Regions from separate parts of the Bacillus sp. C28GYM-DRY-1 genome, predicted to be linked through region 2. Evidence: a T-box and tRNA genes for the amino acid it is inferred to sense, from the RefSeq annotation. Region 2 holds a T-box; the other holds one or more tRNA genes.
What was found. The T-box of region 2 lies ahead of valS (valine--tRNA ligase). A T-box ahead of a tRNA ligase gene usually reads a tRNA of that ligase, here a tRNA-Val.
Positions count from the first base shown of each region.

Region 1: it has a tRNA-Val gene. The T-box ahead of valS (valine--tRNA ligase) is inferred to sense a tRNA for this amino acid. The anticodon was not compared.

Region 1 is NZ_JAUMKF010000008.1:144,171-147,581, forward strand. Features, by position in the region: gene cdaA (diadenylate cyclase CdaA) at 1-62, opposite strand, end outside; gene rsiW (anti-sigma-W factor RsiW) at 230-856, opposite strand; gene sigW (RNA polymerase sigma factor SigW) at 870-1,433, opposite strand; tRNA gene Q3W56_RS10180 (tRNA-Gln) at 1,661-1,732, opposite strand; tRNA gene Q3W56_RS10185 (tRNA-Tyr) at 1,737-1,821, opposite strand; tRNA gene Q3W56_RS10190 (tRNA-Thr) at 1,842-1,914, opposite strand; tRNA gene Q3W56_RS10195 (tRNA-Val) at 1,919-1,994, opposite strand; tRNA gene Q3W56_RS10200 (tRNA-Glu) at 1,998-2,072, opposite strand; gene Q3W56_RS10205 (2-thiouracil desulfurase family protein) at 2,253-2,708, shown strand; gene Q3W56_RS10210 (GNAT family N-acetyltransferase) at 2,721-3,203, shown strand; gene murQ (N-acetylmuramic acid 6-phosphate etherase) at 3,313-3,411, shown strand, end outside.
Region 2 is NZ_JAUMKF010000006.1:57,026-60,436, forward strand. Features, by position in the region: gene cotN (spore coat protein CotN) at 1-700, shown strand, start outside; gene Q3W56_RS07860 (hypothetical protein) at 719-910, opposite strand; T-box leader at 1,076-1,298, shown strand; gene valS (valine--tRNA ligase) at 1,359-3,411, shown strand, end outside.

The DNA of each region.
Region 1 (3,411 bases), on a different contig from region 2:
ACAAGGAGAATATCAACGGCATTGCCGAGGTACTGCAAAAAAGGGATATCCTCAAAAGCCATTTCCTCGTCCTCCAAGATTTCAGTCATTTCGTATTTCGCATTTTGTGTTTTACGTGTTACGCATATGTACTTTACATAGCGAGCCCATTATACCACATATCGATTTAGCAAGTGAAATGTGCCAGCTCTATCAGCCCGTAAAAAAAGAGCAAAGCGACTGACGCGCTTTACTCTTTTCCTTTTGGATTTAAAGCATTGACTACACTTTTCCCCGCAGACTTCATCTTGTACCATGTCCAATCGAATAATTGATTGATTTCCTCAATCTGACCGGTGACTTGTCCAGCAGAGGCCATATATTTTTCGCCGTTTACGACAGTTACATCCCCGTCTATTTTTCCTTTAATAATCAGCTTGCCGTTTTTGACAGTAACATCACCTTTGACCGTCTCACCTTCTGGCACGGTCACAGTGTGGTTATGGACCACAAGATTCGGCTGCTTGGACACGCTGAAATTTTGGTCATTATGCCAGCTGTTCAAAAAACCTCCGCCCATCAAAATGATGAATACCGCAGCAGATGCGATAACAGGATGGGTTCTGAACCACCTTTTCACAGAAGCTCTTTTCTTCTCCTTAGGCAATTTTGCCATGACATTAGCGGTAAAATCCGCGGGGGCTTCGACATGCGATGTGCTCCGGACGAGCGCTATAGATTTTTCCATCTCATAAAAATGCTTTCTGCATTTCTCGCATGTCTCCAGATGTTCATTTAATATGTGTTCACCTTTTGGAAGGATATCTCCATCAAGATGCATATGCATAAGCTGCACAATTTGTTCAGGACAGCTCATTTCATCACCCCACTTAAAGATCCCTTAATTGTTTTCTGAGAGCCTCTCTGCCTCTGTGAATCCGCGTTTTCACAGTCCCCACAGGAATGTTGAGAATCTCGCTGATTTCAATTAATGAGAGTTCGTCAATATACTTTAATACGATCACTGTTCTGTATTTGTCAGGAAGCTTTAAAATTTTCTGCTGAATCGTGTTTGAGAGTTCCAGCGACACAACTGCATCATCAGGCAAAACTCCATCTGCGGCGATTTGTGAATACATGGTCAAGCCTTCCGTACCAGCCACCTCTGCATCAAGGTAATAATCCGGCTTCTTTTTGCGAATGCGGTCAATCGTCAAATTGGTCGCGATTCGATAAAGCCAAGTTGAAAATTTCCGGTTAATATCAAAACTGTCGATATTAACGTACGCTCTGACGAAAGCCTCCTGTGCAATATCCTCTGCCTCATGCACATTACCAAGCATACGATAGCAAAGCTGATAAATTTTATCCTTGTAGATATCTACGATGTCAGCAAATGCATCTTGGTCGCCTTTTTTGACTTGTTTAATTCTCTTTTTAATCATCATTTCCATATTATCTAACCTCTGCCTTCACCGGTCTGTATGTATACGAGCTTCGTTCCAAAAGGTTTCAAGTTTTTTATAAAATAAGTTTATCAAATTTTTGGCAGGGTGTAGATGGTAATTCGTGAATAAACTACCTTAACATATTTTTAAAATTATTATACAGACTGAACAGTTAGAAGTTGGAATGATTTTAAAAAGAAAAAAAGACACCTTTTGATCAAAGGTGTCTGTGACTGGGCTAGCTGGATTCGAACCAACGCATGACGGAGTCAAAGTCCGTTGCCTTACCGCTTGGCTATAGCCCAATAATGGTGGAGGGGGGCAGATTCGAACTGCCGAACCCTGAGGGAGCGGATTTACAGTCCGCCGCGTTTAGCCACTTCGCTACCCCTCCATATTAATGTTAGAAAAGAGTGCCGGCAAGAGGACTTGAACCCCCAACCTACTGATTACAAGTCAGTTGCTCTACCAATTGAGCTACACCGGCAAGATGGTGGAGGATGACGGGCTCGAACCGCCGACCCTCTGCTTGTAAGGCAGATGCTCTCCCAGCTGAGCTAATCCTCCAAATGGTGACCCGTACGGGATTCGAACCCGTGTTACCGCCGTGAAAGGGCGGTGTCTTAACCGCTTGACCAACGGGCCGTTTGTGTTCTCGTCGAGCTGACAAAAGTTATTATATACAGGTTACACCCCCTTTGTAAAGAGAAAAATTAAATTTTTTATTTTCAAACTTTTTAACTCCTTTTTTAACTGAAAAAGCCTCCCAACATTTATCATTTCTTTTATGATAGAGACAAGCGAATTAAGAGAGGAGAAACCAATATGATACTAGTCAGCTCTTGCCTTGGCGGCATTGAATGCAGATATAACGGCTCTCATGCCGCATCGGAGAAAATCAGAAAACTCATCAATGAAAATGAAGCAGTTGTGGCTTGTCCTGAGCTTCTCGGCGGCTTCTCAACTCCCCGAGAACCTGCAGAAATCATCGGAGGCACCGGCGAGGATGTTCTTAATGGAACCGCTAAAGTCGTGACAGCTTCAGGAGAAGATGTCACAGAATTATATATGGAAGGCGCCACGAACACATTAGCTTACGCAAAAGAAGTCAATGCCTCTACCATCATATTAAAAGAAAACAGTCCGTCGTGCGGAAGCGGTTTTATCTATAACGGTACATTCTCCGGCCAAAAAATTGCCGGCAGCGGAGTGACCGCCGCACTGTTAAAACAAGCGGGCTACCATGTCATTTCGGAAAACCAGCTAGACAACATATTGTAAGGAGGGCATCACATGACTCAAGACATTTCTTTATCCTTCTATAAGCCTGAACATTTGCCGGAGCTCCAATCATTTACACTAAAAAACGATGACAAACGCTTTACCTCACTCCCGAAAGAGGTGCTGGCTCAGGCCCTGAGCATACGGGACCGGTATCCAGTAGTCATTTTAAAAGACGATTTGCCAGTCGGTTTTTTCATTTTATATACATCAAAAGAAACGCTTGCTCCATATTCTAACAATCCATTTGCTTTACTGCTCAGCTCTCTGTCTATACACGCAGTGCATCAGGGAAAAGGTTATGCAAAAAAAGCAATGTTTCAGCTTCCCTCTTTTGTGAGCAGTTATTTCCCATGGTGCGATGAAATTATTTTAGCCGTTAATCAACTGAACACACGTGCAAAGCACCTTTATATGAAAAGCGGGTTTCTTGATAAAGGACGGCGAAGAATCGGACCGATTGGAGAGCACCTGCTCCTTCATTACTTCTTATAGTCTAGGATGAAATAAAATTTTAAAGATTTTAAAACATAGTTGAAATGTCATAACAGGAACGAATATACTGAATATTGAGATATATTATTTTTAAACAGGGGGCCTCCTCATGTCAAAACCATTAAACCTTCACCGCCTTACAACGGAATCACGCAATAGCCAAACAGCTGAAATCCACAAAGCAGACACACTCGGCATCCTCAAAATG
Region 2 (3,411 bases):
AACAGCCCGCCTACATGAGAGAACCGCGCAGGAAATAAAGATCAGACGTGATGATATTGAACGTTATTTCGGACAAACGAAAAAAAAGTGGGAACATGATAAAATTTTTTATGAACAGTTTGTAGACAGAGCGGAGAAGGAATGGTACCTTTCCCCTTTTGAACTTCAGGCCGTAACCTATTTTTCAGAAACCATTTCGGCGGTGAATTTTGCGCTGGAGCGGTTGGAGGATTGGTATGAGTCAGCAAAAGAGAAGAATGACTCAAGGGTTGTGATGAACCACGGCAGCCTGTCCATTCACCATTTTCTGTATAATGATACAGGGACCGGGTATTTCACAAACTTCGAAAGAGCGTCTGTCGGTCCGCCGCAAAACGACTTACTCGGCTTTTATACAAAAATGTTCAGAGGCATTCCGAAAGCTTGTCCGGAATGCGTTGAATGGTTTTATGCATACACGAAATTATTCCCTTTACGTGAAGCGGAAGTCAGTCTTTTTCTCAGCTATATGGCGTTTCCGGCAGCCATGTACAAGGTGCTGAACCGTTATCAAAACGGGGTAAGACAGCATGAAAAAAATGAATGTACGCAATTATTAAAGGCCTATTGGCAAATGAAAAATATAGAGCCGTTTGTGATGAAAATTCATCAGACTGAACAAGAGAAAAAATTCCAGGCTGAAAACGAGTCCACGTCTTAATGGCGCGGACTTGTTTGTTTATATCCATTCTAAATGAAGAGCGCAAGCCAATAAGATTAGGATTGCGAGCAGCAAAACATCAAAGGTTGTTGGGAAGAAAATGGTTCTAATTCCTTGGAAAATTGTAATGGGAATAATCACTTGTGCGGATACAAGCCGAATTTGCCTAACCCACGGCGGTAGCGAATAAGAGCTGAAACGTTTCTTCACGGTGCATCCTCCTCTGCGCATTTACAAGCATCATATGTAAACTTGGGCAATAGGTGCCTGCCTATCAGTATAGAAAGTGGCGTTTTTGGAAAAGATGATTGACGAATCAAAAACACTTTTACTATAATAAAGAACATAAATAAAGTATATAATGAGCTGATAAATACACCTGCTTAGAACGGGAAGAGTACAAAAAAGACGCATGCAGAGAGAGAAGCCGTTTGCTGAAAGGCTTCTTATGTTGTCTGATTGGAAGGTCGCCCGGGAGCATAATTTCTTGAAAGAAGAGTAGAGAAATTCGGGAAACACCCGTTATCCGTTATAAGTGCATGAACTGATAAAGTTCATGAAAAAAGGTGGTACCGCGAAAGAGCTTTTCGTCCTTTTACAGGGATGAAGAGCTCTTTTTTCGTTCTCAGCCATTTTTAAAACATGTTGGAGGGTTATGATGGAGACGAATGAACAAACAATGCCGACGAAATACGATCCGGCAGCTGTTGAGAAAGACCGATATGATTTTTGGCTAAAAGGCAAATTTTTTGAAGCGGGCAATGACCAGACAAAAGAGCCGTATTCTGTTGTTATTCCGCCGCCAAACGTAACAGGAAGACTTCACCTTGGACACGCGTGGGACACAACGCTGCAAGACATTGTAACAAGAATGAAACGCATGCAGGGCTATGATGTGCTGTGGCTTCCGGGTATGGACCACGCCGGCATTGCGACACAGGCTAAAGTGGAAGCGAAACTTCGTGAAGAAGGCAAATCCCGCTATGATCTTGGCCGCGAGAAATTCCTCGAAGAAACGTGGAAGTGGAAGGAAGAGTATGCTGACTTTATTCGCAGCCAGTGGGCGAAATTAGGGCTTGGCCTTGATTATTCCCGTGAACGTTTTACGCTGGATGAGGGCTTAAGCAAAGCGGTTCGCGAAGTATTCGTTAAGCTTTATGAAAAAGGCCTGATTTACAGAGGGGAATATATTATTAACTGGGACCCTGCGACAAAAACAGCTCTATCCGACATTGAGGTCATTTACAAGGATGTTCAAGGCGCGTTCTATCATATGAGCTATCCGCTCGCTGACGGTTCAGGTTCAATTGAAATTGCAACGACACGTCCTGAAACGATGCTCGGTGATACAGCGGTTGCCGTTCATCCTGAAGATGAGCGCTACAAGCATCTTATCGGAAAAACGGTGATCCTGCCGATTGTAAATCGTGAAATTCCGATTGTCGGTGATGACTACGTTGATATGGAATTTGGTTCAGGTGCGGTGAAAATTACGCCTGCTCATGATCCAAACGACTTTGAACTTGGCAACCGCCATAACTTAGAACGCATTCTTGTCATGAATGAAGATGGCACAATGAACGAAAATGCACTGCAATATCAAGGCATGGATCGCTTTGAATGCCGCAAAAAGCTTGTTAAAGATCTACAGGAAGCAGGTGTTCTCTTCAAAATCGAGGATCATATGCATTCTGTCGGGCATAGTGAACGAAGCGGGGCTGTAGTTGAGCCTTATCTTTCTACCCAATGGTTTGTGCGCATGCAGCCGCTTGCTGATGAAGCGATTGAGTTGCAAAAGAAAGAAGAAAAAGTCAACTTTGTGCCTGACCGTTTTGAAAAAACGTATTTACACTGGATGGAAAACATCCGCGACTGGTGTATTTCACGTCAGTTGTGGTGGGGCCACCGTATTCCTGCTTGGTATCATAAAGAAACAGGTGAGCTATATGTCGGGCTTGAAGCGCCTGAGGACAGCGAAAATTGGGAGCAGGATACAGATGTACTGGATACATGGTTCAGTTCTGCGCTCTGGCCTTTCTCCACTATGGGCTGGCCTGATGTAACGGCTGAAGACTTTAAACGCTACTATCCGACAGACGTTCTCGTGACAGGGTACGACATCATTTTCTTCTGGGTGTCACGCATGATTTTCCAAGGCATTGAATTTACAGGCGAGCGCCCGTTCAAAGATGTTTTAATCCATGGCTTAATCCGTGACGAGCAAGGCCGAAAAATGAGTAAATCTCTTGGAAACGGTGTTGATCCGATGGATGTCATTGACAAGTACGGAGCTGATTCTCTGCGTTATTTCCTTGCGACTGGAAGCTCTCCTGGCCAAGATCTGCGCTTCAGCTATGAAAAAGTGGAATCGACTTGGAATTTCGCCAATAAAATTTGGAATGCCTCCCGTTTTGCATTAATGAACATGGACGGCATGACATACGATGAGCTTGATCTGTCAGGCGAAAAATCAGTAGCTGACAAGTGGATTTTAACGCGATTAAATGAAACGATTGAGCATGTGACTCAGCTTGCTGATCGATATGAATTTGGTGAAGTCGGACGTCATTTATATAACTTTATTTGGGATGATTTCTGTGACTGGTATATTGAAATGGCGAAGCTTCCGCTTTACGGAGAAGACGAAGCGGCTAAGAAAACAACCCGTTCCATCCTTGCTTACGTACTGGATCAAACGATGCGCCTGCTTC